One region of the Streptococcus sp. 10F2 genome, then DNA from elsewhere that is predicted to be linked to it. Evidence: predicted binding sites of a transcription regulator. Region 1 holds the regulator's gene; the other holds the start of a gene.
The links. Region 1 encodes HrcA, which represses chaperone genes, less so after heat shock. Its sites were predicted from a motif close to TTAGCACTCNNNNNNNNNGAGTGCTAA; they were not measured.

Region 1 (18,871 bases):
GACTCCGCGGCGGTGTCGGACTGGCTGCACCTCAAGTAGATATCTCTAAACGCATCATTGCTGTTCTGGTACCAAATCCTGAATCTGAAGATGGGCAACCACCCAAAGAAGCCTATAGCATGCGGGAAGTGCTTTACAACCCCAAAATTGTATCCCATTCTGTCCAACAAGCAGCCCTCAAAGAAGGTGAAGGTTGTTTATCGGTAGATGAGGACAAGCCCGGATATGTAGTCCGCCACTCCCGCATTACGGTCGAATATTTTGATAAAAACGGTGAAAAACACCGCATTAAACTCAAAGGCTACAATTCCATTGTGGTTCAACATGAAATCGACCATATAAATGGAGTTATGTTCTATGACCATATCAATATCCAAGAACCTTTCCGAATTGAAGATGGTCTTATCCTACTAGACTAATAAAAAAAGCTGGGCAAGCCCCATGAGAACTCAACACCCTCATGGAGCTACCCAGTCTTTTTGACTATCACAGTTACTTTATACCTAAATCAAACTTCTCATCCCTAAACATAAAGTTACTATTTAGAAACAGTCTCTGCTCCACAAGTTGCTAGAAATGCGACTAATGCCGCGACACCAGCAATTCTTCCAGCAGTTGTAGCAGCCAATTTAGCTGCTGCTGCTTCAAACTTACCAGCCTTGAATAAATTAACCACTCCTTTCAAACTAACGAATGATATTGTTACCCCCATGCTTCTTTAATACATCTTCTTTATCTATGGTTACTTTTTTTTACAAAAAAATTTACTCTAAGATTGAAAATATCTGTGTGGAGGGATCTATGAAAAAATATCAACACAAACTCTTTCTAGTCCTGCGCTTAATCATCTATTTCAGCTTTTTCCTCAACCAAGTCTCACACTTCTCGCCCAAAGTTATCCTTAGCATCCTCGTCAATCTCTGTCTGATCTATGACATCTGGGATTCTTACCAAATCTACCGAAAGCTGAAATAAAAACTAGAAGAGACTGGGCAACAACGAACAATTTCTGGCTTCGCTTGAAGTTTGAATAGATAAAAACAGCTTAGAATCAACGTTTCTAATGACGTAATTCTAAGCTGTTTTCTATTTAGAAGACCTTTCACCTAACCTCTTTTCATCATCTTATAAAATTTGTAAACGGCAAAGATTACAAATTTAAAAATTTTATCCTTTTCTTTTTTCGAATAAAAAGAAAAGACCCTCCCGTGGGAAGGTCTCTTAACGATTCGATTAAGCTTTGTTAGCTGAACCGAATACGTCGATACGTTCTTCAACTGCACCTTGGACAGCTTTGATACCGTCTGCCAAGAATTTACGTGGGTCGAAGAGTTTTTTCTTGTCGTACTCAGCTTCGTTTGCATCGTAGTTACGTGCAAATTCACGAGTAGCGTTTGAGAAGGCGATTTGTGATTCAGTGTTCACGTTGATTTTTGCAACACCAAGTTTGATAGCTGCAACAACTTGATCATCAGGAATACCTGAACCACCATGAAGAACGATTGGGAAACCTGGTACAGCTTCTGCCAATTTTTCTAAGTGATCCAATGCAAGACCTTCCCAGTTTTCTGGATATGGACCGTGGATATTACCGATACCAGCTGCCAAGAAGTCGATACCAGTTTCAACCATAGCTTTCGCATCTTCGATTGGTGCCAATTCACCTTTACCGATGATACCATCTTCTTCACCACCGATAGTTCCAACTTCTGCTTCTACAGAGATTCCTTTAGCGTGAGCCAATTTAACAACTTCACGAGCTTTTTCAAGGTTTTCTTCGATTGGAAGGTGTGAACCATCAAACATTACTGAAGTGTAACCAACTTCGATACATTCAAGAACGTCTTCGTAGTGACCGTGGTCAAGGTGGATTGCCACTGGAACAGTAATTCCCATTGACTCAACAAGATTTTCAATCATGTTTTTAGCCAATTTGTAACCACCCATATATTTTGCTGCTCCCATTGATGTTTGAATCAATACTGGAGCTTGTTTTGCTTCCGCTGCACGCAAGATAGCTTGAGTCCACTCAAGGTTGTTTGTATTAAAACCACCAACTGCGTAACCATTATCGCGAGCTGCTTGAACAAATTTTTCTGCTGAAACGATTGCCATGTAAACGGCCTCCTCTAATTTTTTTGGGGAACCCCCAATACATTGTTTATTTTATCACGTTTATTAGCAAAATTCTAGCCCTATTCGCATTTTGCTATGAAAAAAAGCTAACCTTTCGGTTAGCTACTTTGCGGAGAGAGGGACTTGAACCCTCACGACCTAAAGCGGTCACAGGATCCTTAGTCCTGCGCGTCTGCCAATTCCGCCATCCCCGCTTGAATACTTAATTAGTATACCAGTCATGGGATAGCTTGTCAATTGTTTTTTGAAAAAAAGTTACGAAATTTTCACTTTTTTGACCCAACCTTCTGGAGCTGGTCGATCTCCGTATTGAATTCCTACTAATTCATCATAGAGAGCTTTGATTTTTGGCCCGGCTTGATCTCCCTCCGTAAAACGATAAACTGTTTCTCCAGCGGTAATACTTCCGATAGGGGTAATAACTGCAGCCGTACCACAAGCACCCGCTTCCACAAAGCGATCTAACTGATCAACATAAACATCTCCTTCTTCTACTGTCATTCCGAAACGGTGCTCCGCTAGGTAAAGGATGGAGTATTTGGTAATAGATGGAAGAATGGATGGAGACTGTGGCGTCACCAAGTGATTATCAGCTGTAATTCCAAAGAAATTCGCTGCTCCAACCTCCTCAATTTTAGTATGAGTTTCAGGATCCAGATAGATTGCATCTGCATAGCCTGCTTTTTTAGCCAACATTCCTGGCTGGAGACTGGCTGCATAGTTCCCAGCAACTTTTTGAGATCCTGTGCCTCTTGGCGCAGCTCGGTCATAATCACTAATCACAAAGTTCCCCGGCTGCACCCCCCCCTTAAAGTAAGGACCTACAGGCATTACAAAAATAGAGAAGATATATTCACTAGCCGGAACAACTCCGATAGCATCCCCAATTCCGAACATAACAGGACGAATATAGAGTGAAGCACCTGTTCCGTATGGTGGAACCCAGTCCGCATTCGCAGCAACCACCTCATGAACCGCCTCTACAAATTTATCCTCTGGAAAAGCAGGCATTAGTAATTTTTCTGCAGACCGTCTCATTCGCTTCGCATTTTCATCGGGACGAAAGAGCTGGATATCCCCTTCTTTGGTGCGATACGCTTTTAAGCCTTCAAAACAAGTTTGACCATAATGTAATACATTCGATGCTTCACTAATCGTCACCATTTTTTCCGTCTCGATACCACCTTCAGACCAGGCTCCATCCTTATAATAAGAGCGATAGCGTTTGCCCGTATCGATATAGTTAAAACCAAGGTTATTCCAATCCATTGTTTCGGGTGTTACTTTATTCATTCTTCTCTCCTTCTAACGATTCACGTCGAAATAATACATTTCTGGTGTATAAGCTGTTAATGTTTTGTTCAACAACCAGTCAATCACGAAAGCACTCGTAAACGGAATCACAATCCAAACAAAGAGCATCATAGGAAGACCAAGACCTGGAAGTGAAGCCATCGGCCCAACCAAGCCAACCAGACCAAACCCACCTGAAGCAGCTGTTCCAGAAACATTGAAAAGAGCTACCGGAATCGCACATACCGCTGCATTTGCCAAAAAGGCTAAGCCCATAATAGGCCGACGGAAAAAGTTGGGCATCATCATCTTCATAGACCCCAAGGCAATCGCCAAGGTCACACCTGGTCGGTTAACTTTCAGAGAAGCCATGACCAAAACAGCTGTTGTAGCCGCAACTCCCATAGCAGAGGCTCCCGCTGCAACTCCTTCCAAACCAATTGTGATGGAAAGAGCAACCGTAGAAAGCGGTGAAACGATAAAAAGTGCGAAACACATACCGATGAGGATACTCATCGACAATGGGGCAAGTTCTGTAAAGCTGTTGATCACATCACCAATTGCTTGTGTACCAGCACTAACATAGGGAAGGGTTAGCAAGCCAAGGTAGCCAGCTCCAAGACCAACAAGAATTGGCAACAAAATCAAGCTCATGGAGCCTAACCGATCTCCAAGAAGTTGGATCAACCAAACGGCAATAGCGGCTGTAATCATCGTATTCAACATAACTCCAACGCTAACCAATTGCGTAGTCGGAACACCATCAACCGGAACAATTTTCCAAGCCCCTGATCCGAGAAAGGCTGCCCCACCCACTGTAACAGACTGCATTGGATTCAACTGAAATTGTAAAGCAATTAAAACACCTGCCATTAAGGGAAGTCCATATTGGAAAACCCTCGCAGCATCCGCCAGTGTTTGGAGGCCTGTCCAACCATTACTAATCAGATATTTAAAAATCTCACTAAGAACTGCATTAGGAATGAGGGCCACGATAACAGACAAGGCTGCTCCCGTTAATACAGCATTGATAAATGCCCAGCCAGTCATAGGTTGTTTCGATTCTGTCATAAAGACCTCCTACACATTTCAGAGAATTCTGAATATTTTTGTCTATTCTACATAATTTTCAGAAAATTAGCAAGAGCTTTTTGAGAATTTTTTTGAAAAATTGCAAGGAAAAAAGAATCGTGCAAAATCAGCCTAACTTAACTGGAAAAAAGGAAGTGAGAATGAACTCTTTTACACCATCTTGTTCGTTACCAGTTCATATTGCAAACTATAAGCTAAAAATGTCTTTCCCATACCCTGTTGATTGGAGTAAATTAGAAACGGACAATACAAACGATTGTAATCCGCTTCGCAAACTCTACAATGGATACTCAAGCAAGCACTGAGTCAAAGAATCTTCTCTAACTAAAAATAAGAGGCTGGTCCTTAAGCCCAGCCTCCTTACTTATTTCCCCCTACTTAAAAGGGTCTGCTAATTGAAAACCACTACCGGTTTGATAGAACTGGCCACCAGATACATAGTGAACTGGACGATTCTCCGGTTCCACATGGTCTAGTTGCCAACGTCCATCATAAAACACAGAATCATCCGCCCAAGCAGCTACAATACGTCCCAAAAAGAGATCGTAAACGGTCTGATTGCGTACCTCAGGAATAATTTCACAGACAATCCAAGCCAAGCAATCTTCCAGTAAAGGGTATCCCTGACCACTTGGATCAAAGAAAGACAATTTCTCTAATTTATCCTCATGGACATGGCGGCTTTTAGCCAGCTCAATGATTAAATCGGCTTGAGCTGCACGTGGAATTTGTAAAATAAAATAGCCACTTTTCTCCATGATCCGCCGTGTATAATTCCCAGAATCCATAACCAAACTAAGAATATCCGTAGCAACTGTCCCCACCCAACCAGCAGGCATAATATTTTTATCCTCTTCGGTGGCACTGGATACAAAGGTCACAGACGATAAGGCAAGAATCCGATGGGCTTTTTCTAAAGATACTTCCCGAATCATATTTTCTCCAATCTGAAAGGACTAGTTGACAAAGCAACCAGCCCTTTTACATGTTGTACTCGCTAATAATCAACAATGAACCTCAGAAAGAAAGTCGTAGTCTTGGTTCAATTTGATTTTTGTCTTGTATTATTTTGCGTTCTCCACAGCCGCAGTCACAAAAGCTCGGTAGAGCCCATCTGGACGATTCGGACGGCTAGAGAGTTCAGGATGGTACTGGCAGGCAACAAAGAATTTTTTATCTGCCAATTCAACGATCTCAGCTAGACGGTTGTCGGGTGACACACCCGAAAAGACAAAACCTGCATCTTCAAATTCTTTACGATAGGTATTGTTAAACTCATAGCGATGACGATGACGGCGTTGTACCACTTCTTGATTGTCATAAGCTGCAGCGGCGCGACTACCTGGTTTCAGTTTAGCTGGATAAAGACCAAGACGAAGAGTTCCTCCCATGTCTTCAACATCCACCTGATCACGCATCAAATCGATAACTGGATATTTAGTTTCTGGATTCAATTCTGCAGAGTTGGCATCAGACATGTTCAAAACGTGACGAGCATATTCCACACAAGTCAACTGCATACCCAAGCAGACACCAAGCATTGGTACGTCATGCTCACGCGCATAGCGAATCGTCTGAATCTTCCCTTCCGTACCACGCTGACCAAAACCTCCAGGAACAATAATTCCGTCTGCTGCGGATAGTAGTTCTTCAACATTTTCTGCGGTCACATCGTTCGCGTTGATCCAGTCAATTTTCACTTCTGCATCATTTGAATAACCAGCATGCTTCAAGGCCTCTACAACAGAGATATAGGCATCTTGAAGTTCAACATATTTCCCAACAAGGGCAATGTTGACTTGTTTCTTCAAGTTCATAACCTTATCAACCATGGCAGACCATTCTGTCATATCTGCTGCTGGCGCATCAATCTTCAAATGGTCACAGACAATCTGATCCATGTTTTGAGCTTGAAGATTGAGCGGAATTTGGTACAGATGCTCCACATCCAAGGATTCAATAACAGCTTCTGGCTGTACATCACAGAATTGAGCCAGCTTATTCTTAATTCCTTGACTAACTGGTTCTTCTGTACGGATAACCAGCATATTTGGCTGAATCCCTAAACCACGCAATTCTTTAACCGAATGCTGGGTTGGTTTAGTTTTCATTTCCCCTGCAGCTTTCAAATAAGGAAGAAGGGTTGTATGAATATACATTACATTATCTGAGCCAACGTCTGCTTTCATTTGACGAAGGGCCTCAAGGAAAGGCAAACTCTCAATGTCTCCAACTGTTCCACCGACCTCTGTGATAATGACATCAGAATCCGTGGTCAAAGCAGCACGTTTAATTTTTTCTTTCAAGGCATCTGTGATATGCGGGATAACTTGAACAGTTGCACCCAAATACTCACCACGACGCTCCTTCCGAAGAACTTCACTGTAAATTTTACCAGTCGTGACATTGGAATATTTATTCAAGTTAATATCGATAAAACGTTCATAGTGTCCCAAATCCAAGTCTGTTTCTGCACCATCATCCGTCACAAACACTTCACCGTGTTGATAAGGACTCATTGTACCTGGATCAATATTGATATACGGGTCAAATTTCTGAATGGTTACTTTAAGCCCACGATTCTTCAAAAGACGGCCCAAGCTAGCTGCTACAATCCCTTTTCCGATTGAGCTGACTACACCACCTGTTACAAAAATATACTTTGTTGTCATGATTACTCCTTCAATTAAAACAGGGAGTGATTCCAATCATTCACTCCCCTCGCTCACTCATACGAGATCAGTTCTTCCCAATTCGAAGAGAATGAGGGCGCATGGTGCTTGAAAAAAATCCAAACGGAAAGAGAGGATTAGTCCTCCACGTCATCATCCTCATCGTCTGCTTCACCGACCTCAACATCCTCAGCTAACTCTTCTGGAGCTATTTCGTTGATTTCAGCGTCATAAGCTTCCGCTTCATTCTTCTCATCATCTGGATTCTCGTCATCATAGCTCATAGAATCCTCATCTTCAGCGTAGTTATCTTCATCTTCTGGATCATCATCGCTGTAATCGATGGTATCGCTATCACTAGCGATAAAGGCATTAACGCGTTTCTTCTTGCGTTTTTTAGGTGCTTCCTCATCGTCATTTTCTTCCAAGGCGATGATTTCCTCATCAACTTCATCCACAGCGTACCAAGAACGGAGACCCCATTTGTTTTCACCGAGAGAGATAAAGCTACCATCGACGTTTAATTCTGTGTAAAAAAGAGGAAGAGCTTCGCGAATCTCGCTATTGCTTTTCTCCAAATACTCTTGAATTTCATTGACTAGATCACTAAAGTACATTTCGTGATCCCGTCCACGACCTTCTAAAATGGCACGTGCCACTTCGATCATGGAAAGTTCACTTTTTTCCTGTCCAGCAAATACTTCTAATTCCAAAGTCGTTCTCCTTTTTTGTCATTCTCTTTATTGTACGCTATTTTTAAGGATTCGTCAAAAAAGAAAAGAGGCTGGACACCTGGCCAGTCCCTTTTCAGGATGTGGAATAGAAATTCCAATCCTCTTTATTCATTAACCTTAGCAGTAGCTGATTGGTGTCTTCGTTCGCCAACTGGCTCCGAAGAACACCTCATCAACGTTGACATGAACCATGTTTCGTTCATGATACCACTCGAATAGCTCTCAAGCTACCTTCAGAGCAAAAGACTACTGTCTAAATTTTTGAAAATTTAGAGTTAGGCCACTCCTTATTTTACTGTAGCTGTTGAAGTAATCAATTCAACTGCTTTTTTAACAGTAATATCATGTTTCAACATATCTGCTGAAAGGAGGCTACGCACTTGCTCTACTTCCATATTGTAAGCTGCTGCCAAGTCTTCGATTTCTTGATTGATTTCATCGTCACTTGCATCGAATCCTTCTGCTTTCGCAATAGCTTCGATTACAAGGTTTGTTTTTGTACGGCTTTCTGCTTCAGCTTCGTATTGCTTATGCAAGTCGTCTTGAGTTGTACCAGTGATTTGGAAGTACATTTCTGGTGAAATACCTTGACGTTGCATATTTCCAAGGAATTCATTCACAGAACGATGGACTTCTTCATGAACCATTTCTGATGGAAGGTCTACAATTTCAGCATTGTCTACAGCTTTTTCAATAGCTGCTGTTTCAACAGCTTCTTGGTAAGCTTCTTCTTTGGCTGCTGCCATCTCTTTGCTGTATTTTTCTTTCAATTCAGCAAGAGTTTCAACTTCTTCATCAATGTCTTTTGCAAGTTCATCATCAAGTGCAGGTACTTCTTTACCTTTTACTTCATGAACAGTTGTTTCAAATTTAGCAGCTTTACCTGCCAAATCTGCCGCTTGATAATCTTCTGGGAAAGTAACTTCAACGGTCACAGTTTCACCTGGTTTTGCACCAACCAATTGCTCTTCAAAACCTGGGATGAAAGATCCACTACCAAGTTCAAGTGGGTAGTTTTCACCTTTACCACCGTCAAACTCAACACCGTCAACAGAACCTACAAAGTCGATAACTACTGTATCTCCTTCAACAGCTGCATCTTCTTTGATAACCAATTCTGCCAAGTTGTTGCGCTCGCGCTCGATACGTGCATCTACTTCTTCTACTGATACTTCTTTATCGACAGTCACAGATACTTCTAGGTTTTTATAATCACCCAATTTTACTTCTGGTTTTGTCACAACAGATGCAGAAATTGTCCAATCTTGACCTTTTTCCATTGAAACAATATCAAATTCAGGTTGTGCAACAACCTCAACTCCTGCTTCCTTAACAGCTGCTTCATAAGCTGCTGGCAAAAGAGCATTCAAGGTATCTTGGTAAAGAGATTCTTCACCAAAACGTTGGTTGAAAACCGCACGTGGAAGGTGACCTTTACGGAAACCTGGAACATTCAAAGAACCTTTCACACGGTTAAATGTACGATCCAACTCAGGCTTAATCACATCTTGAGCGATTGTGAATGTAAGCAATCCACGGTTTGTTTCTTTGTTTTCAAATTTCACAGACATGCTGTCTACTCCTTAAAATCTTTAATCTGTATCATTTTATCACAAGTCGTCAGCAACTTCAATGATTTTAGAGGGCTTTCTAAAATTTCCGAATAGGGTCTGGGGCATATTCTGCCCGAGCTCCTCCAATCAGTTTGGGACGGCTGGCTAAAGCAGTCACATGAGCTCCTCCCAATTCACGTTTCGCTAGACGAACAGGTACTTGGACATGTTTGACATGCATGCCAATCGCTGTATCACCAATGTCCATCCCTAGATCAGCGGTAACAAATTCCACAACCACTGGGTCCTCCAGAACTTGCATCGCTGCCACTTGTCCACTACCACCAGCATGCGGAGTCGGAATGACTTGAACAATCTCCCAACCTCGAGCTTGTGCCAAAGAACGTTCCACTACTAAAGCTCGATTGATATGCTCACAGCCCTGAACGGCTAGAAAAATCCCCTGCTCTTTCAGAAAATGATAGAGAGCTGAAACCAAGGCCTGCCCAACCTCCAGACTAGAATTACGACCAATAAAACCACCAACTACTTCACTGGTTGATAGCCCTAGTACAAATACTGAATCCGCAGATGCCTGAGCGCGTTCAATCAACTCCTTCGCTAGAGCTACAACATCAATTTTTAGTTCCTCTAAATCAGACATGTCTCCTCCTTAAAAGCTGAACCAAGACTTGAGCTAGTAGAAAACCTAAGAAACTCTGGATAAAGTTCGGAAGGATTTCTGGAATAGCTGCGGCTACTCCGTACATTAAACTAGAGGCTCCTGCATAAATAGCTACCATAAATAAACTTGAAACCAAACCAGATAGCCAGCGTGAAGGAAGAACGCCTTGTGCCAAACGTCCCTGACCTCCATGAGCCAAGAGACTAAACAAGCTCCACTGAGGATAGCCCAGCAAAAGATCCAAGAGAAATCCTCCCAAACCGCCAACTAAAGCCCCTTGACGACCGCCCAAATAAAAGGCTGCCGTATAAACTCCCACATCTAACAAAGAGACAAAACCTGTGGCAGTGGGCAACTTAATGTAGCCCAATACAACGGTTGCTGCTATAAAAACAGCTGTCTGACTCCAGTACTTTATATTATTTGATTGCATACGGACTAACCCCCCATTCATCTGCAGCCTCTATGGCTGCTGTCACAAACTGCTTGGCTAGATGACTGGCATTGACCACATCCTGCCCCTGTCCCAGGTAGGTGGTCAGACTCGAAGCCAATACACAGCCACTACCGTTAATCGTTCCTTGCTCTTGAGGCGTTTCGAGATAAAAGCCTGACTGGCCGGTCCAGACAAAATCAAGCGCTACAGGTCCCGGTAATCGGGATCCCCCTTTGAGATAAACCGCTGTCCCGAATTGACGAGATAATTCCTCAGCCCCTGCTTGTAGGTCAGCCTGATCACGCAAATCACGTCCCAAAAGCAACTCGGCTTCTCGAAGATTGGGAGTCATGATTTGGCTTAGGGCCGCTATTTTTTGAAACACCTTAGCCCACTGTCCCAAAACTTGATCCTTATTTTCTTTTAAAACCAAAACAGGATCAAAAACAATCGGCACCCGCTGTCTCCCTTTAAGCCAATGATAGACCACATAAGCATGCTCTGGACTTGGTAAAAGACCAATTTTGATGGCCGCAAAAGGTACATCCACAAGACTCATTAGTTGCTGTTCCAACTGGAGAGGAGTTAGCGGCTGAACTTGGAATTCATCTGCTACTAACGCCGTCACGCAAGTCACGGCTACAAAGCCCTTCGCACCAATCTGAGTAATGGTCGCTAAATCAGCTTGCAAGCCACCACCTGAAAAGATATCACTACCGGCTATGGTTAAGATCTTGGTCATATAAAATCTCCTTGAGATAGAGGCCCTGAGGGGCTGCGGTTGGGCCAGCCAGCTGGCGATCCTGCTTCTCTAGAATCAAAGGAATCTGCTCTACTGGCATACGACCATTGCCAATCTTAAGCAAGGTGCCAACCATATTCCGAATCTGCTTATAGAGAAAACCGTTCCCGGAAAAGGTCAAGCGAAGCAAGTGCTGTGCTTCATCCACTTCTAAATTCACAGCGGTAATCGTTCGAACCTTATTTTCAACAGACGTCCCTGATGCCGTAAAACCCGTAAAATCATGTGTCCCTAAAAAAAATTGCAGAGCTTGACTCATTTTTTCGAAGTCCAACGGATAAGGGAAAGGTGTCGCTTGATAGCGCAGGAGCGGATTCTTAGGCCGACCATAGTCTACCAAGAATTCATAGGTTTTATGATGAGGCCAATAGCGCGCATGAAAATCGTCTGGCACCAACTCCACCGACCGCACAGCAATATCCTCTGCACTCTGTGTATCCAAGGCAAAACGCAATTTTTCCACATCCCGTTTCCCCGGTAAATCAAAATGCACCACTTGCCCAAAAGCATGAACGCCGGAATCCGTCCGCCCCGCCCCATGAACCTGAATTTCCTGACCACTGGCCAACCGCGTCAAGGTCTTTTCCAACTCCTCCTGCACCGTCCGTGCCTGAGGCTGACGCTGGAAACCAGCAAAATCCTTGCCATCATAAGCAATCACAGCCTTGTATCTGTATTTTTCCATGTCCCTATTTTAACAGGAAAGCCTTGACAGAACAAGAAAAAGAGCAGAAAAGGAAAAAGACCAGGATAATCCCGGTCTAAATTCCTAGTGATGTCTGTACTTGCCAAAGCAAGTACAGACATCACAGGCTTATCAAGGCAGTTGCGAACTACGTTCGCCCCTTTTCAGGGGCTCCTTACAGACTAGTTTAGTTCTAAGAAGGAATCTTAGAAGTTGCGAACTACGTTCGCTATTTTTGTCGCTATAAAAAAGGGCACAACAGACCTTTTTTATGGCTCCTTGCAGACTAGATTCCTTCTTTGAAGGAATCTAGTCTGCATCAAACATTTTTTCAAAGAAGTTCTTTTTCTTCGGTTTCACTTTAAGGTCGCCTGCATTGGCAAAATCCATGAGGGCTTTCCGTTGTTCATCGTTAAGGTCGGTTGGAGTATCAACGATGATGGTGACATATTGATCACCTTGGGCTCCACCGCGGAGGCTTGGAGCACCTTTACCTCGGAGACGGAAGCGTTTGCCAGCTTGGGTTCCTTCTGGGATCGTTAATTCAACATCTCCGTGAACAGTTGGGACATCCACTGTATCTCCCAAGGCTGCTTGGACAAAATTGAGATGTAGGCGGTAATGGATGGTTGTTCCGTCGCGTTCAAATTTGTCAGAAGCTGCGACGTGGATAACTACGAAGAGATCTCCATGTGGACCACCGTTATAACCTGCTTCACCTTGGCCAGATAGACGAATTTGCTGATCTGTTTCAACACCAGCCGGCACACGAACCTCGACTGTGTGAGCTTGATTTTCACGTCCAGATCCATGACAGGTATTACATGGATCCTTAATCTCTTGTCCACTTCCATGACAGACATCACAGGTTACTTGACGACGCATCATTCCAAGTGGAGTTTGAGTATCCACATTGATTACACCGGCTCCCCCACAGCGGCTACATTTAACAGGACTTGTTCCTGGTTTAGCACCCGATCCATCACAAGTGTGACAGGAAGACTCACGATTGTACTTAATTTCCTTGGTTGCTCCAAAAACAGCTTCCTCAAAGGTCAGATTCACACGGTATTGCAAGTCATCCCCTTTACGTGGCGCATTAGGATTACGACCACCGCCACTCATACCGCCACCAAAGAAACTTGAAAAGATATCTTCAAAGCCACCGAAACCAGCACCATCAAAACCAGAGAAGCCTTGGCCGCCACCAAAACCGCCATTAGCCCCAGCTGCTCCAAACTGGTCATAAGAAGCCCGCTTTTGCTCATCCCCTAGAGTCTCATAAGCTTCTTGGATGTCCTTATACTTCTGTTCTGCTCCAGCTTCTTTATTAATATCTGGGTGGTACTTCTTGGATAACTTCCGATAAGCCTTCTTGATCTCATCCTGAGAAGCAGACTTAGAGACCCCCAGACGCTCATAAAATTCTGTATTATTCATAGTCAGATACAAAGGGCCTTAAACGGACACAGCCAAAACAGGAGTTTTCACAAAGAACGCAATCGCCCTAGGAAAAACTAACTTTCGGGCACTGTCCGTAGCCCGTGTTCATTTCTGAACACTTTCCTTTCTTTCAGAATAATGGAATCATCTCGCATATAATAGACAATTCCTATTTACCCAAAAACAGAGGTTGGGCAAGCCACCTCTGTTTCAGTCATTCAAGCCTCGCTCCTCTATTTTTAGACGAGGGATAAAGATATCAAGAGGAACTCGAGATATCTTCTCCACTGGACTTACCTCGCTCCCGTATTTTTTGGCGAGGGATAAAAATGTCCACTGGACTTACCTCGCTCCCGTATTTTTTGGCGAGGGATAAAAATGTCCACTGGACATTTTTATTTTTCTGTAAACTCTCCGTCTACAACATCGTCGCCTTGGGCTGCGTCTGTTGCACCTTCAGCTCCTGCTTGGGCTTGTTGAGCGGCAGCTGCTTGCTCATACAATTTCACTGCAAGGGCTTGAGCTTTTTCATTGAGAGCTTCCAATTTCGCTTTCATATCGTCCAAATTGTTAGCTTCTTGTGCTGCTTTCAATTCGTCCAAAGCAGTTTGTGCTTCCGCACGCTCTGCTTCAAATTGGCCTTCTGTGTCTTTCAAGGTCTTTTCAGTTGCGAAAATAGCTTGATCAACTTCATTGCGGAGGTCAACTTCTTCTTTCCGTTTCTTGTCTGCTTCTGCGTTAGCTTCTGCGTCTTTCATCATGCGATCGATTTCTTCGTCCGTCAAGCCTGAGTTAGACTGGATAACGATGGTTTGCTCTTTCTGAGTACCAAGGTCTTTAGCCTTAACAGAAACGATACCGTTTTTATCGATGTCGAATGTTACTTCGATTTGAGGAATACCACGAGGTGCTGCAGGGATATCTGTCAATTGGAAACGTCCAAGCGTTTTGTTATCCGCAGCCATTGGGCGTTCACCTTGAAGAACATGGATATCTACGGCTGGTTGGTTGTCTGCTGCAGTTGAGAAGACTTGTGATTTAGAAGTTGGAATTGTTGTGTTGCGTTCAATCAAAGTTGTGAAGACACCACCCATTGTTTCGATACCAAGAGACAATGGAGTTACGTCAAGAAGGACAACGTCTTTCACATCACCAGAGATGACACCTCCTTGGATAGCAGCACCCATAGCTACAACTTCGTCAGGATTAACAGATTTGTTTGGCTCTTTACCAGTTTCAGCCTTAACAGCTTCAACAACAGCAGGGATACGTGTAGATCCACCAACAAGGATAACTTCATCGATTTCAGAAAGGGATAGACCTGCATCTGAAAGGGCACGGCGAACTGGTTCTTTGGTACGTTCTACCAAGTCACGTGTCAAGTCATCAAATTTAGCACGAGTCAAGGTCATTTCCAAGTGAAGTGGTCCTGCTTCTCCAGCTGTGATAAATGGCAAGCTGATTTGAGTAGAAGTCACACCTGAAAGATCTTTCTTAGCTTTTTCAGCTGCATCTTTCAAGCGTTGCAAGGCCATTTTATCTTGTCCTAGATCAATGCCATTTTCTTTTTTGAATTCTGCAACCATGTAATCGATAATTTTCTGGTCAAAATCATCACCACCAAGTTTGTTATCTCCAGCTGTTGACAATACATCGAAAACACCGTCACCCAATTCAAGGATCGATACGTCGAAAGTACCTCCACCAAGGTCAAAGACAAGAATTTTCTCTTCTTTATCTGTTTTGTCCAAACCGTATGCAAGTGCAGCGGCAGTTGGCTCATTGACAATCCGCTCTACTTCAAGTCCTGCAATTTTACCTGCATCTTTAGTTGCTTGACGTTGTGCATCGTTAAAGTAAGCTGGTACAGTAATAACCGCTTTGGTTACTTTTTCACCAAGATACTCTTCCGCATAACCTTTCAAGTATTGAAGGATCATAGCTGAGATTTCTTGTGGAGTGTAGTCTTTTCCGTTAGCAGAAACTTTTTCAGAAGTTCCCATTTTAGATTTGATGGAAATGATTGTATCAGGGTTCGTTACCGCTTGGCGTTTTGCGGCATCACCAACGATGATTTCACCGTTTTTGAAGGAAACAACAGATGGAGTTGTACGGTTTCCTTCTGGGTTTGCGATGATTTTTGGCTCAGTTCCTTCAAGAACTGCTACTGCTGAGTTTGTTGTACCTAAGTCAATACCAATAATTTTAGACATATGTATTACCTCTTTTATTTTTTCTTCTCTATCGTTACTAGTTTAATGACATTTCGGTCACGTTTTTATGCGTAAACAACGACCATTGCTGGACGTAAAATCCGGTCATGCAATTTATAGCCTTTTTGGAAGACTTGAGCGATTGTATCCGCTGGGTGGTCTTCATCGGCTGGTTGGGTTTGAATAGCCATGTGGAAGTTGGGATCAAAGTCGCCAGAGGCGTCAATTTCTTCGATACCTTCTTCTTTCAAGGCATGGATGAGACTTTCTTGAACCATTTCCAAACCTTTTTTCACATCGTCTGTCAATCCTTCAACAGCCAAGGCGCGTTCTAGGTTGTCAAGGGAAGGTAGAATCGCTTTCCCTAGGTCTTGGCTGCGATATTTTTGCAACAATTGACGTTCTTCTTGTCCGCGGCGTTGGATGTTTTGCATCTCGGCTACAGCCCGCAGGTGTTTATTTTCTAGTTCTTCAATTTTAGCTTGGGCCAGTTCCAGTTCAGATGGCTCAGCCGTTTCTTCTGTTACTTCTTCAATTTCTTGTTCAAGTTCTTCTTTAATTTCTTCAGACACGAGAATCCTCCTTAATGCACTTCATAATGATTGCTACTGAGGTAGCGGTAGAAATCTGTCAGCTTCATCGTCATGACGCGACTGACCGATTCAATCAGACTAAGTAACCGTTGATAGTCGCTATTCACCGGCCCCACCAGACTTAGAAGTCCATAACCTCGATAGGGGATTAAGAACCGCTTACTCATGAGACTTAAATCTGCCAATAGTTGGCTAGAAGAATCTGCAATCCGAATCAATTGCTCTTGATTCTCCGACCAACCTTCGCGTAGCTCAAGAGCCAGCTGTTGTTCATTGGTGAAAAAGCGATAAGTTTCCAGCCCCACTTCCTGCAGTAGGTGCTCCTGTCCTGATGTTACTACTTCTTCTGCGAAAAGTTCCGAGAAGATATGTTCGATTAAGGCGGTAACATTATCAGGCGAAAGGAAATAGCGTTGAACCACTTGCGGAATCTCAGTGCGAATCTTGTAGTGAATTGAAAGCACTGACTCTCTTAGCAAGCGATCCCGAACCATGTCCCTGAGCTGATATAGATGTTCCACCAGAAAATTCCGGGGAATCACCAACTCCTTGGTCAGGATTCTGGAATCATCTAGGGTCATGACCACCAAGGCTGTGTGAGACCCTAGAACGACTAAATCAAATGCTGTCAGTCTTTGATGACTGGGCTCAACGTCCAGTACAAAAGCGGTTAATCCTGTCATTTCTGACAGAAGATCTGCCCCTCTTTGGAAAATATCCTTCAATTGGAAGAAATCATCATCAAAGGCTTTGAGAATTTGAAAGACTTCCTCTGGAGGAAGAGTCGTCAAAGCCATCGAGTTCTCAATATAATATTGATAACCCGCAATACTTGGCTTGCGACCACTGGAAGTATGGGACTTTTCTAATAATCCCAATTTTTCCAAGACTGCCATATCGTTCCGAATGGTTGCACTGGAAGAAGCAATTCCTTCTTGCAAACGTTTGGAACCAACTGGCTCATGGGTCTCTGTAAAAAGTTCAATGATCATCCTTAGGATGGTCTCTTGTCTTTCGGTAACCATGCTCCCTCCATCAGATTAGCACTCCATTACTTCAAGTGCTAACTTATGATTCTATTATACAGCATGGATTCTCCCTGTCAAGAACTTTTGCTTAAAAAATTAGCACTCATCTAAAAAGAGTGCTAATTTTGCTATCTGACACACAAAAAAGCCTGATTTTACAGGCTTTTTTAACTCTATCGGTCTTAAGACTGATTTTGATCCAACCAGCTTCGCCCCTCTTGACGGTAAGACAAATCCCCCACTTCTAGAACCTGAAATTGACCATTTTCATAGCGGAGACGTGTCACACTGCCATTATCTAACACTACAAAACGCTGACCATTCAAAAGATACAAGAGTGTTCCAATACTCATACCATGACAAACCACTAAGGCGTTACCACCACCTGCAGCCTCCATCTTTTTAGCCAAATCTTCAATCCCAGCTAAAAGCCGTCCTCGTAACTGCTCCCAAGTCTCCGCCCAATCAGCTGTATCAGCTTCATAGATTGCATTCGCCATATCCTCATAAGTCATCTCTTCCAGCGAATCGACCCCTGCAATCCGTGGTAAGATGGTGAAGAACAGCTCGTCATCATAGACTCCGTCATTGGAACCAAAAGACCATTCGCGTATGCGGGCATCGTAGGTATAAGGAATTTCACCTTTGAGCCCCAACTCCGTCAACAAAATATCCATCGTCATAATCGTTCGTCCTAAATCACTAGACAAAGCACGATGAAAACTAATTCCTCGTTCACGCAGACCCACACCTAATTCTCGAATCCCTTCTTGCCCTTGACTCGTCAAAGGGGTATCACTCCACCCCTGGGCCCGATGCAAGGTGTTAAACATAGTCCGACCATGACGCACAATATACAAATCTGTTGCCATTTACACTTCCTCCTCTGCAAAACCCTCTAAAGCTTTTTCCAACATTTCCAAAGAAATCCCAAACATTGCCAAACGCTTAGGCAGCTGCTTGCCATTAGAATAACCAATCCGCAAAACTTCTCCGACATACTCCCGCCGCTTCCGACTGTCTGACCCTGCCAAGAGGCCCAGACTCATCAAATCCGCCTGAGAAATCAAATCCTGCTGCTCTGGCGACCTCCCTGTAAAGGCACCATCCAAAGCTTCTTTCAAAGCTTCAAAATCGGCATGCTCCACCCCTAAAGAGCGACCTGCTGTTTTCGACTTGGGCACTGCCTCACCACGTTTAAGAAAAGCTTGTCCCACTGCCGGCACAGCCTGACTAATCATCTTACGAATTCGCTCACCATGATAATCGGGATCTGTAAAAACAATAACCCCTCGTTGCGCTTGCAAGCGGGCAATTCGCTCAATATCCTCTTGTGATAGTGCAGAACCACGGGTTTCATAGGTATCCACCTGGAAAAAACGCTTGAGATTGGCTGTATCATCTCGTCCCTCAACCACCACAACAGGGCCAATAACAGGCTTCATAGTTGCTCACCATCCAGCCCAAAAACCTGCCAAGCATTAGCAGACGTTGCTGCTACTAACT
Region 2 (12,079 bases), on a different contig from region 1:
GATGATATCGCTAATGGCAGGGAGACTAGGCTGGCTACCTTGACCACGCATGAGGTGTGGTGGAGTGGCTGCTGTGATTACAGGGATTTCTTGCCCCTGGCGGGTGATGAGGGTATAGCGTTGTCCGCTTACAACGAGGGGATTCCAGCCACCGATTTCGACGGCACGGAAGGTACCGTCAGCTTTGATGGAACTGACCATAAATCCGACTTCATCCATGTGGGCTGCAACTAAGACCCGTGGAGCAGCTTGGGAGTGGCTGCTTTTAAGTCCGAAAATACCTCCTAATCCGTCTGTCTGGATTTGATCGACGGAATCTTGCAGTTCCCGGCGTAGGTAAGCACGGATAGCGCCTTCGTGGCCAGAGATGCCCTTGAGTTGGGTGACTTCTTGGATAGCCTGAAATAGTTGATGCATGCTGTTCGTCTCCTTTTTCAATCTTATCTAAAATTGTAACACAAGTAGACTTGTGATAAAATAAGGATTATGAGTATGAAAAGAAAAAGTCAGCCGGTCTTAGGGCTGCTAGGCCTTCTTGGTCTAGCAGGTCTAGCCTATGCGGGCTATAAGTTGCAGGAAGATCGGACTCGTGTCCGGAGTCAAGAGGAGATGACAGCTACCGTTCGTGCTTTTTTCTCGGAAATGGGGCGGGTGGAGACTCTCTATGTGGAGCTTTATCATTCTGATCAGGATTGTTTGGCAGGTGGTGTCTTCTTGGAAGATGGGCGTCACTTCCGTTTTTGGCTAGTCGGAGAGCAGCTAGATATAGAGGAGGTCGTTATATGATTGTGCCTCAGTCTTTGGAGGAGATAGCCTCCTATTTGGAACAAGAGGGCAAATTTGTCTTCTATTTTACCGCTGATTGGTGTGGGGATTGTCATTTTATTCAGCCCCATATGCCAAGTATCGAAGTGGCTCACCCTTCTTTTACCTTTATCCAAATCGATCGAGATACTTATTTAGATTTGGCAAAATTATGGGATGTTTATGGGATTCCGAGTTTAGTGGTTGTGGAAAATGGGAAGGAGCTTGGGCGCTTCGTCAGTCGAGAACGAAAAACAAAAGAGGAGATTCTGGCTTTCCTGGCAGGGTTAGCTTAAGATAAGAAAGGGAATTTATGTTATTTACTTATAATCCGCAAGGTGTTGGAGATGTTCTGATGGTGGTTGTCGCTGATGATCAGGGACAGGCTGTGGAAGTGGAGAAAAAAGGAGCGATTGCACGTATTCGCCGAGCGGACAATCAGGAAATTGTAGCTTGGAATTTTTTCCAAGTTAGTGATCGTTTACATTTAGAGGGCAGTGGGCAGGTAGATCTGTCGGAAGCAGATCTTGCGCTCTTGAATGACTGGCTGGCTGCAGAAGGTTTTGAGGAGCGTTTGGTTCCTTTTGATAGCCCTCGTTTTGTAGTTGGTGAAATTGTGGAGATGGAACCTCATCCAGATAGTGATCACCTCAATATTTGCCAGGTTGCAATTGGTCACGATAAGACTGTTCAAATCGTAGCAGGTGCTCCGAATGCGCGTGTAGGTTTGAAAACCATTGTTGCCTTACCAGGTGCGATGATGCCAAAAGGTAATTTGATTTTCCCAGGACAATTGCGGGGAGTGGAGAGTTTTGGTATGATGTGTAGCCCAAGGGAACTGGCTCTTCCAAATGCACCACAAAAACGGGGTATTATCGAGTTAGCAGAAGGTGTGCTAGTTGGTCAAGCTTTTGACCCTGTTCAACATTGGGAAGCTTAAAAGACGATCCTAAGGGACGTCTTTTTTCTTTTTACTTCCGAATAAGGAGGTAGGAGGAAAAAAGATGAATCGTATTTTTCTAATTGGTCGTTTAACAGGGACTCCTGAATTGCAGAAGACCCCATCTAATCGTAGTGTAACTCGTTCTAAATTAGCTGTCAAAAGGCGATACCGTGATCAATCCGGTGAGCGAGAGTCTGATTTTATCTCAATTGTGGCTTGGGGGCGTCTAGCGGAGTATATTACTAGCTATGCATGCAAGGGCAGTTTAATTGGTGTTGAAGGAGAATTGCGGACACGCCGATACGAGAAGGATGGTCAAATGCACTACCTATCCGAAGTTCTTTGCAGTGATTTTCAGCTATTAGAGACTAAAGAGCAGAGACTCTTGCGCGAACAACGCCGAAAACAAGAACGGTTCGAGATGGTCAGTGAAGAAGGAGAAGAATTACCGTTTTAGTGATGGTTAACGTAATTTCTCAAGATGAAAGGATTATTGAGATAAGCTGAAGAGCGGAAGTAAATTGGATAAGTGGTGAGTGTTGTATTGTTTAAGGAGGTATACCTTTTGGATCTATTGGCTACTTAAGATTTAATGTTGGTAGCTATGACGGGACCTGTGGTCATTTTAGTTAAAAGCCGTAATAGTATCTAGTAGTTTTGATATGATAGGTAACATAGCTTGAGTTTACAACTGGCTATCAAGACTAGTAAAGGAGTGTGAGGTGTGAACAATTGTAGTTTATTTTATAAAGGCTATGCTGTACACTCAAACAACCACTGTGTTAAAGAATTTTTACTAGCTAAAAATTAGAGACTGGTCCTTGAACCTAGTCTCTTTTTCATATCTGCTTTTATGTTTGCGGGGAATGAATGATTTTCAGCATAGCCGTAGAGTTCCTATAATTAGTGTATAATTATTGTTATAAAAATCTAAAATAATAGTACTCAGTATATTGTTTAGGCGGTGTTTTATTTATGTTTTCTTGGAAATATCTCAGATATCTATTTGTTTTGCTTACCATAGTTGGTATTTTTTGCTTATATGAAATAGGGGAGACGGTAGGGAGTGAACAAATAAGTGTAGGACTTACGTTTATGACTATGAATAATGATTTTTATAAAACGTTGTATGCAGAAATTGAACAGGGGTCCTATTCACAGGATATCCGATTTTATATGAGAGATGCTGAATTGGATGAGGAGAAGCAAAGTCAGCAAATTGATTTTTTTATTAAGAAGCAGGTAGATGTTATCGTGTTGAATCCTGTGAAAGGTCATAGTCCTAGAATGACGGGGGCTTTGGAGAGAGCAAAAGAAGCTGGGATAAAGACGATTGTGGTAGATGCACCGGTCGCGAAGGATATTTCAGTTGATACGACGATTATTTCGGATAACTATCAAGCTGGAGTGCTAATTGCAAAAGATATGATGAGAAGATTGTCTGGAGCGAATATTCTAATTTTAAAGCATCAAAATGCTCTATCTGCAATTGATAGGATTCGGGGATTTACAGATACCATAAAAGGGAAGGTTAATTATCAAGTAGTGTCAGAACGAGAGACGATGGGGCAAACAGAGGAGAGTATGGAACAAGTTATGGATATTTTTCAAACGGAGGCTGCTATCGATGTGATTATGGCATTGAATGATAAAGTTGCGATCGGAGCTCTGGCAGCTATTGAACACAGCGGCATTAATAGGAATATTATGATTTATGGTGTAGATGGTTCACCTGATATCAAAGGTTTCTTATCTGAAAATAATAATATTCAGGGATCAGTAGCACAGTCTCCAATTCAAATGGGACAGCAGGTGACAGAGGTGATTAATACAATGCTCTCAGCAGATTGTTCCTATTCGTTAGAATATTCTATCCCTGTTCAACTAATTACCCGAGATAATATTCACGAGCGTGTTATAACAGGATGGCAGTAATGAATCGGAGTCAAAGTATTTTTTATAGTAGGATGGCTCTTGTTGTAATTAACTTTGTAGCTGTTATTTATAATGCCTCTATCTATTTATTTGCTACCAATTATGTTATTTCAAGGGGAGATGCCTATCGTCTATTAAATAGTTTAGAAGCGATGCCTCACTCACCAGTTTTTACTTTTTGGATGTCAGTAATATTATATGTAGCTTTGATTTTGATTTTTTCTTATCGTAGTAGGAATTTAGAACAGTTGTCGATTTATGATAAAGTAACAATTTTTGAAATCGTATTGATGTTATTTATTTTTTTCCTTCTTTATATGTCTTACAATGGATTATTTTTATTGGTATTTGCTGATATTTTCTATGGTTCAAAAGAGTTGAGTGCTTTAACAAATCGGAAGTATCTCTTTCTTTTAATTGGGTTGAGTTTTGGTATGTTGCTTTTAACGAATTATGATATTCTTTCTTTATTTGTGCGGCTGCCGTCTATCGATACCTATATCCGTTTCTGCCCAGAACCAACTCGTGTCTTTTTGCTATTTGGAAAGAACTTTCTTTTTTCATTGAATTTGGTTGTTTTTATGACCTCCTTATTGTTTTACATTTTATCAATGATGATGGAAAAGCATAAAATTGAAGAAGAGTTACGATTGGCAGCTCAAGCTAATCGTGATTTAAATAGTTATTTAGCCTTATCCGAAAAGATTGCTGAGGATAGGGAGAGAAAGCGCATTGCTCGGGAGATTCATGACACGTTAGGGCATGCTTTAACAGGTATTTCTGCTGGTCTTGATGCAGTAAAAATATTAGTAGGGATAGATACGGATCGGGCACAGCAACAATTAGAAAATATCTCGATGGTTGTTCGAGATGGGATTCGTGATGTTCGTGCTTCTCTTCAAAAAATGAGACCCGGAGATCTTGAAAATAATAGTTTAAAAGAAGCTTTGCTCAAAATTATAAAGGAGTATGAGGCGATTTCAAATTTGGAAATACATTTTACCTATAAGTGGGATAGGATTGATTTGGATATTGCCAAGGAGGATATTGTATTTCGGATTATTCAAGAGACGCTTACAAATTCTGTCCGTCATGGTCATGCTCGTTCTATAGCGATCGAATTGTTAGAATGTGAAAATTATGTCATGATGATTCAAGATGATGGTGTCGGCTTTGAGGAGCTTCAATATGGCTATGGTTTGAAGCAAATAGAAGAGCGGATAGCCATTATAGGAGGGAGTGTTCGGTTTGAAAATCGAAATGGTTTTTATACCCATATTGAAATTCCAAAATTGAGGAGGAAATATGATTAAAGTTTTAATTGCAGATGATCAAGCTTTGATTCGAGAATCGTTACAAATTATTTTGTCTAATTATGCAGATATTGAAGTCGTGGCGGCTGTGGCAGATGGGAAGGAAGTTCTTGAGAAAATTCCTCAACTACATCCTCATCTAATTTTGATGGATATCCGTATGCCTGTAATGGATGGTGTTCTTTGCACAAAAGAGATTAAGGAACGCTACCCTAATGTAAAAATAATTATCTTAACAACATTTGATGATGATGATTTTATTTTTTCTGCTCTGAAGTATGGTGCTTCAGGTTATTTGTTGAAAGGTGTATCGACTGATGAACTTTATCAAGCCATTCACACAGTTAATAACGGGGGTGCGATGATTAATCCTAATATTGCAACTAAAGTATTTGAATTTTTTTCACAAATGGCACGGTCTAATTTTGCAATATCAGTGGATGAGGAGTGGACTCAAGAGATTACAACAACAGAGTGGAAAATTATTCAACAGATTGGCTATGGTGAGTCCAATAAAGAAATTGCGGCAAAACTCTTTTTATCAGAAGGAACGGTTCGAAATTATATCTCAACTATTTTAGGGAAATTGAATATGAGGGATCGAACTCAACTGGCGATTTGGGCTGTACAAACAGGAGTTACTCAAAGAAACCTATTGAAGGAGAATAAGGAGTGAGGTGGAATAGACGTTGGCGAATACTGATGACGGGGAGTTTGTTTCTAGGTATTGTTCTTGGATCAACTTATTTATTCATGCCAAAAGAAAAAATTTTACGCTTGGGAATTTATGCAGGTAGTAGTTGGGATGTTCCAAATAGCTATGAGAATAGAGTATTAGATGAATTAATTGAAAAGTTTGAGTCTCAGCATCCAGCTGTCCGGATTCAATATGAAAGTGGGATTCCTAAGGAGAATTATGAGGACTGGTTAGCAGAGCGTATGCTATTAGGAGAACAGCCAGATGTATTTATTGTTCCAGAGAATAGTTTTTCGCAATTAGCGAAAGCTGGAGCTTTTCATCAACTAGACGGATTTTCTAGGGATAATTCTTCTAAAAAATATTATCCAGTAGCTTATGAATCTGGATTGTATCGTGGTAAAAGCTATGCGTTACCTATTGAGAGTAATCCAATTATGATGTGTGTTAATAAGGATTTATTAGAGAAGGAAGGAATCACTATTCCATCCACAGGATGGACATTAGATGATTTATGGACTATTTGTCAAAAAGTCACTAAAGATACGAATGGTGATGGCATTATAGATCAGTATGGAATAACTGATTATGATTGGAAGCAAGCTTTGGTAGCTTATGGTGGTCGTCTTCAAACAGATAGGGGGCTTGAGGTTGACACTCCAGAAATGGAAAAAGCCTTGGCGTTTATTAGTAAATTAGAGGGATTACATCAAAATTATAAGGTTCGCTCAACTGATTTTGACGAAGGGAAGGTGGCTTTTTATCCCATGAGTTTAGCACAATATAGAACATACAAACCCTATCCTTATCATGTCGCTAAATATTCCAAATTTCTATGGACTTGTATTCCTATGCCAGGTGTTTCTTTGGATATAGATGCTACTCAGGTAAGGACATCACTTCTAGCGATGTCTTCCAAAACCAAGCATAGGGAACTGGCCTGGGAGTTTATAGAATTACTTTGTCAAAATGTGGAATCACAACAGGAACTATTTGAGAAATCTCAGGGAACATCACCTATCGTATCGGTTGTAACGAGTGATCGTTCTGTTGAGCTATTGGAAGCTAGTGCCTTTGGTAGTGATTCCATTAGTTCACAAAAGATAGATTATATGATGCGGCATTCGGTTTTGGATATTAGCCAAGATTTAGACATTCGTAAAATGGAACGTATGGAATATTTAATTGCTGAAATTCTTCAAACGGGTGAGTTGGGTAGTCGTTTACCAAGTGTACAAAGAGGATTAGATTTGGAGTATAGAGATTAAGGAAAGGTGGAATTTTATCTGTTTTAGTCGTTGTTAAAATTAGGCTAGGAAGATTACATGAAGGACTGTGTCTAGTATAGTTTTGAAGGAAATTTTTTGAGGCTGGCATTTTGCTGAGCCTTTTTTTGATTTTAAGTTGATTGAGGCATTGTTTGTTGACAATTGTCATATAATTTTTAGCATTTGTCATAGAATAGGAATGACAAATGCCAGTTCGAAAGCGCTTCCTTTTCATGTAAAATGAGGATGAAAAATGAAGGAGGTATATTCATGAGATATGTCATCTTAGTCAGTCATGGTGGCCTGGCAGAAGGATTGAAAAGCTCCTTGAGTATGTTTGCTGGGGATCAAATGGATCAGGTTTTGGTGTTTGGTTTAAAAGACGGTGAGTCTATTGATCAGTTTGAGGAGCGTGTTACATCTTCATTAAAAGGATTGACAATGGAGGATACGGTATTGGTATTGGGAGATATCATAGGTGGGAGTCCATTGACAACTGTCAGTAGTGTGTTAAGTGATATTGGAAAATTGGACAGTTCGGTGATTCTTGGTGGATTAAATCTAACAATGGGTTTAACAGGGTTGGTTATGAAAGATTTACTTGAGGGTAAAGAGCTAGCTCAGTCTATTCTTTCTGAAGCTTCTTCTGCCCTTCAAGAATTTGAACCGTTAACAGATGCTTCTGAAGAAGAAGATATTTGAGCGTTTGTAGAATAGAGGAGGAGATTATGTCTATAACATTTGTACGGATTGATGATCGTATGATTCACGGTCAAACGGTGACTCGGTGGGCGAAAGAGTATCCTTGTGATGGTTTGATTGCAGTCAATAATGCAGCAGCAGGGAATGCTGTTTTAAAACAAGCTTACAAGGCAGCTTCAGATAAAAAAACATTTGTATGGGACAAGGAAGCCTGGAAACAAAAATCCAACAAAGTAAGGGAATCAGAAAGTCGTTATTTCCTCATTACTAAAAATCCGATTGATATGAAAGAGATTTTAGTTGATCAAGGATTTGTTCCTGATGAGGTTCGAGAAATTATTGTTGGTCCTGCGAATGATCGTCCTACAGCAGTCAAATTGGGGAATAATCAATCCATCACACAAGAAGAAGCGGAGGCTTTTGAGGCGATTCAAGCAGCGGGTTATCGTGTGAAATTTCAATTATTGCCAGATGTTTCGATTGGCTATTGGGATGATTTTAAATCAAAATTTGGTTTTTAGTAGTAAGTGCTAACAAGGAGGTATAGTTATGACAATTTCTTGGTTTCAAGCAGCTTTATTAGGTCTATTTGCCTGTTTATCATCTATGCCAGGTTTAGGAGGAACCTCTTTCGGGAATTATACTTTAGGTCGACCTCTCGTAGGGGGACTTGTATCAGGTCTTATTCTTGGAGATGTTAAATTGGGGATTATTTGTGGGGTAGCCATGCAATTGGTGTATATTGCTTTAGTAACTCCTGGGGGAACTGTATCTGCTGATGTTCGTGCAGTTTCCTATATTGGGATACCATTAGCGATGGTTGCTATTACTTCACAAGGGTTAGCTTTTGATTCAGCTGAAGCAGCGAATTTGGCGAAATCGATGGGAACTCTAGTAGGAACTGTTGGTACAGTATTGTTTTATGGTACAGCTACTATGAATCTACTGTGGCAACATATTGGTTGGAAAGCAGTTGAAAATGGAGAGTTTAGAAAGTTATATGCAGTTGATTGGGGACTTCCATGGATTTCTCACTTTGTCTTTTCATTTTTACCAACCTTGATTATGTGTAAATTGGGAGCGGATGCTGTTACGGCTTTGAAAACAGCTTTACCATTAGATGGTCTTCTAATGAAAACTCTTTTCACTGTTGGCTCTTTACTTCCTTGTGTTGGAATTGCAATCTTGTTAAAACAAATTGTGGAAAAATTGTCGGATTTTATCCCATTCTTTGTTGGTTTTACATTAGCAGCGTCTTTAGGATTGAATCTCGTTTCCTGTGCTGTTATCTCACTAATTTTTGCAGTCTTGTTCTATGAAATTCAGATGGCAAAAAATGTAAGAGTTGGAGATGCAAGTTCTGCTATATACGATGACGATGAGGAGGACATTTAGCATGGTAAAATTAAGTAAAAAGACATTGGGTAAATCGTTTCATCATTGGTATTATGGAAATTTAACATGTTTTTCCCAAGAGCATATGCAAACATTTGGCTATCTAGCTTCTATGTTACCTATTGTAGAAGAGTTGTATCCTAAAAAAGAAGATCAGTCTAAAGCTATGCATACTTACACAGCATTTTTTAATACAGAACCACAATTAGGTGCATTGATTGTCGGTATCACAGCAGGCTTGGAAGAAGCGCGTGCCAATGGTGCAGATGGTGTTGATGATGAGACTATTAATGGATTGAGAGCAGGACTAATGGGGCCGGTTGCTGGTATCGGTGACTCATTGATCGTTGGGACTTTAATTCCAATTATTTTAGGAATTGCACTTGGGTTGTCAAATGGAGGCTCTCCTCTAGGTGCAATCTTCTACATTCTTGTATGGAATATATTGGCTTATTTCGGGATGAAATTGGCTTATTTCAAAGGCTATGAATTAGGAGATAAGGCTGTTGAATTTTTGGTAGGGCCTCAGGGTCAAGCAATTCGGAGATCGGTTTCTATCATTGGAGGTATGGTCATTGGTGCCGTCGCTGCGACTTGGGTACCGGTTAAAACAGCCTTTCAATTAAATGATAAAGCAGGTCAACCGTATTTGATTTTACAAGAGCAATTAGATGGTGTATATCCGGGCCTTTTAACAGCTATATTTATTGTACTGTGTTGGTGGTTGATGGCTAAGAAGAATTTATCTCCTATCAAAGTTATGTTATTGCTTGTAGTTGTTGCCTTTATAGGTGTACTAGTTGGATTCTTTAATCCTGGTCTACAGTACTAAGAAAGAGTGAAGCTATGACTGAAGATGAACTGATTTATGGGTATGAGATGGAAATCGAATACCAAAAACGTATGATTGATAATTTAGGTAGATGGTTCAGTCTTTTCTTTACGATTACTAGCATGAGTCTGATATTAGTATATTTTTTTCATCAGTACAGAGTGATTTTGGCATTGGGAATATTAGTTATTATTGCAGGAATATCAGGGATGCTATTGTTTGGTTATGGTATTTATAAAGGACGTCTGAATCTCCAAAAAGTTATACAAGATTTAGAGAGTAAATTATTTTCTTTGAGGAGCATGGATTAATAGGATTCACGAAAAAAACTTTGTCCGCTGGATGAAGTTTTTTTCTTGACTATTGTTGACTAAATGATAAAATAGAAACAGAATTAGCAGTCGTAATTGAAGAGTGCTAAACATATTGGAGGAAAATCTATGTTAAAACCCTTAGCAGATAAAGTTATTGTGAAAGTGATTGAGAAAGAGCAGTCTGTGTCCGGTTTTGTCTTGGCATCAAATAGCCAGGCAGCTACTAAAACAGCAGCGGTTGTGGCTGTTGGTGAAGGGCTACGGTCATTGAATGGTGATTTAATTGCACCAGCGGTTGTGGCTGGGCAAACAATCCTTTTTGAGGCTCATGCGGGTATTTCTATTAAAGATGAGGATGAAGATTTTCTTCTCATTCGTGAGTCTGATATTCTAGCAATTGTAGAGTAAGGAGTAAAAAATGGCAAAAGATATTCAATTTTCATCAGATGCTCGCAGCGCAATGGTGCGCGGTGTAGATATGTTGGCAGATACGGTGAAGGTAACTTTGGGTCCTAAAGGACGGAATGTAGTTTTGGAAAAAGCCTTTGGTTCACCACTGATTACCAATGATGGGGTAACTATCGCCAAAGAAATCGAATTGGAAGATCCATTTGAAAACATGGGTGCCAAGTTGGTTTCAGAAGTTGCTTCAAAAACGAATGATATTGCTGGTGATGGGACAACGACAGCAACCCTTTTGACACAAGCGATTGTTCGTGAAGGGATTAAAAACGTGACAGCAGGTGCTAACCCAATTGGAATCCGTCGTGGAATTGAAGCTGCCACTGCTGCCGCTGTTGCAGCTTTGAAGGAGACTTCTGTACCTGTGTCCAATAAAGAAGCGATTGCACAGGTAGCTGCTGTTTCTTCTCGTAGTGAGAAGGTTGGGGAGTACATCTCTGAAGCTATGGAGCGTGTTGGAAAAGACGGTGTTATTACTATTGAAGAATCCCGTGGAATGGAAACGGAATTGGAAGTAGTAGAAGGTATGCAATTCGATCGTGGCTATCTGTCTCAATATATGGTGACTGACAATGAGAAGATGGTCGCAGAATTGGAGAATCCATTTATCTTGGTGACAGATAAAAAAGTTTCTAATATTCAAGAGATTCTTCCATTGCTAGAGAGTATTTTACAGACAAATCGTCCACTTTTGATTATTGCGGATGACGTTGATGGAGAAGCTCTTCCAACTCTTGTTTTGAATAAAATTCGTGGAACCTTTAATGTGGTTGCTGTCAAAGCACCAGGTTTTGGAGATCGTCGGAAGGCTATGTTAGAAGACATTGCGATTTTAACAGGTGCTACAGTCATTACCGATGATCTTGGTTTAGAATTGAAAGATGCAACTGTTGAGGCTCTAGGTCAGGCAGCTAAGGTAGTCGTAGATAAAGATTCTACAACTATCGTTGAAGGTGCAGGTGATCCAGCAGCGATTAGTAATCGTGTTGGTGTTATTAAGTCTCAAATTGAGACTACTAACTCAGACTTTGATCGTGAAAAGCTTCAAGAACGTCTTGCTAAATTAGCAGGTGGTGTTGCAGTCATCAAGGTTGGAGCTGCTACAGAGACGGAATTGAAAGAAATGAAACTCCGTATTGAAGATGCTTTGAATGCAACTCGTGCGGCAGTTGAAGAAGGAATTGTTGCTGGTGGTGGAACAGCCTTGGTGAATGTAATTCCAGCAGTAGCTGCTTTGGAATTAACTGAAGATGAGGAGACAGGACGTAATATTGTCCTTCGTGCCCTTGAAGAGCCTGTTCGTCAGATTGCTCTCAACGCCGGTTACGAAGGTTCGATTATTATTGATCGTCTCAAGAATGCAGAAGCTGGTCAAGGCTTCAATGCAGCTAGCGGTGAATGGGTTGATATGATT

Region 2: groES (co-chaperone GroES) is a predicted target of HrcA. The motif match lies at 10,284-10,310, and genes of this name have one in related genera.

What each region holds. Positions count from the first base shown of each region.
Region 1 covers NZ_JBTGGE020000013.1:1,275-20,145, reverse strand. The annotation lists gene def (peptide deformylase) at 1-419, shown strand, start outside; gene ACXM1Q_RS04070 (hypothetical protein) at 539-712, opposite strand; gene ACXM1Q_RS04065 (class II fructose-bisphosphate aldolase) at 1,234-2,115, opposite strand; tRNA gene ACXM1Q_RS04060 (tRNA-Leu) at 2,245-2,330, opposite strand; gene ACXM1Q_RS04055 (branched-chain amino acid aminotransferase) at 2,392-3,429, opposite strand; gene ACXM1Q_RS04050 (PTS sugar transporter subunit IIC) at 3,442-4,500, opposite strand; gene ACXM1Q_RS04045 (flavin reductase family protein) at 4,896-5,456, opposite strand; gene ACXM1Q_RS04040 (CTP synthase) at 5,586-7,193, opposite strand; gene rpoE (DNA-directed RNA polymerase subunit delta) at 7,331-7,906, opposite strand; gene tig (trigger factor) at 8,215-9,498, opposite strand; gene ACXM1Q_RS04025 (TIGR01440 family protein) at 9,578-10,144, opposite strand; gene ACXM1Q_RS04020 (ECF transporter S component) at 10,137-10,598, opposite strand; gene ACXM1Q_RS04015 (bifunctional hydroxymethylpyrimidine kinase/phosphomethylpyrimidine kinase) at 10,585-11,343, opposite strand; gene truA (tRNA pseudouridine(38-40) synthase TruA) at 11,315-12,088, opposite strand; gene dnaJ (molecular chaperone DnaJ) at 12,398-13,528, opposite strand; gene dnaK (molecular chaperone DnaK) at 13,927-15,744, opposite strand; gene grpE (nucleotide exchange factor GrpE) at 15,810-16,316, opposite strand; gene hrcA (heat-inducible transcriptional repressor HrcA) at 16,328-17,362, opposite strand; gene ACXM1Q_RS03985 (histidine phosphatase family protein) at 17,548-18,237, opposite strand; gene rnmV (ribonuclease M5) at 18,238-18,810, opposite strand; gene ACXM1Q_RS03975 (TatD family hydrolase) at 18,807-18,871, opposite strand, start outside.
Region 2 covers NZ_JBTGGE020000046.1:1,886-13,964, forward strand. The annotation lists gene pepA (glutamyl aminopeptidase) at 1-417, opposite strand, end outside; gene ACXM1Q_RS07430 (DUF4651 domain-containing protein) at 493-786, shown strand; gene ACXM1Q_RS07435 (thioredoxin family protein) at 783-1,100, shown strand; gene ytpR (YtpR family tRNA-binding protein) at 1,118-1,744, shown strand; gene ACXM1Q_RS07445 (single-stranded DNA-binding protein) at 1,809-2,204, shown strand; gene ACXM1Q_RS07450 (substrate-binding domain-containing protein) at 2,723-3,682, shown strand; gene ACXM1Q_RS07455 (sensor histidine kinase) at 3,682-4,995, shown strand; gene ACXM1Q_RS07460 (response regulator transcription factor) at 4,988-5,671, shown strand; gene ACXM1Q_RS07465 (ABC transporter substrate-binding protein) at 5,668-6,960, shown strand; gene ACXM1Q_RS07470 (PTS sugar transporter subunit IIA) at 7,231-7,662, shown strand; gene ACXM1Q_RS07475 (PTS system mannose/fructose/N-acetylgalactosamine-transporter subunit IIB) at 7,689-8,183, shown strand; gene ACXM1Q_RS07480 (PTS mannose/fructose/sorbose/N-acetylgalactosamine transporter subunit IIC) at 8,212-9,057, shown strand; gene ACXM1Q_RS07485 (PTS system mannose/fructose/sorbose family transporter subunit IID) at 9,059-9,889, shown strand; gene ACXM1Q_RS07490 (DUF202 domain-containing protein) at 9,904-10,200, shown strand; gene groES (co-chaperone GroES) at 10,330-10,611, shown strand; partial or broken gene groL (chaperonin GroEL) at 10,622-12,079, shown strand, end outside.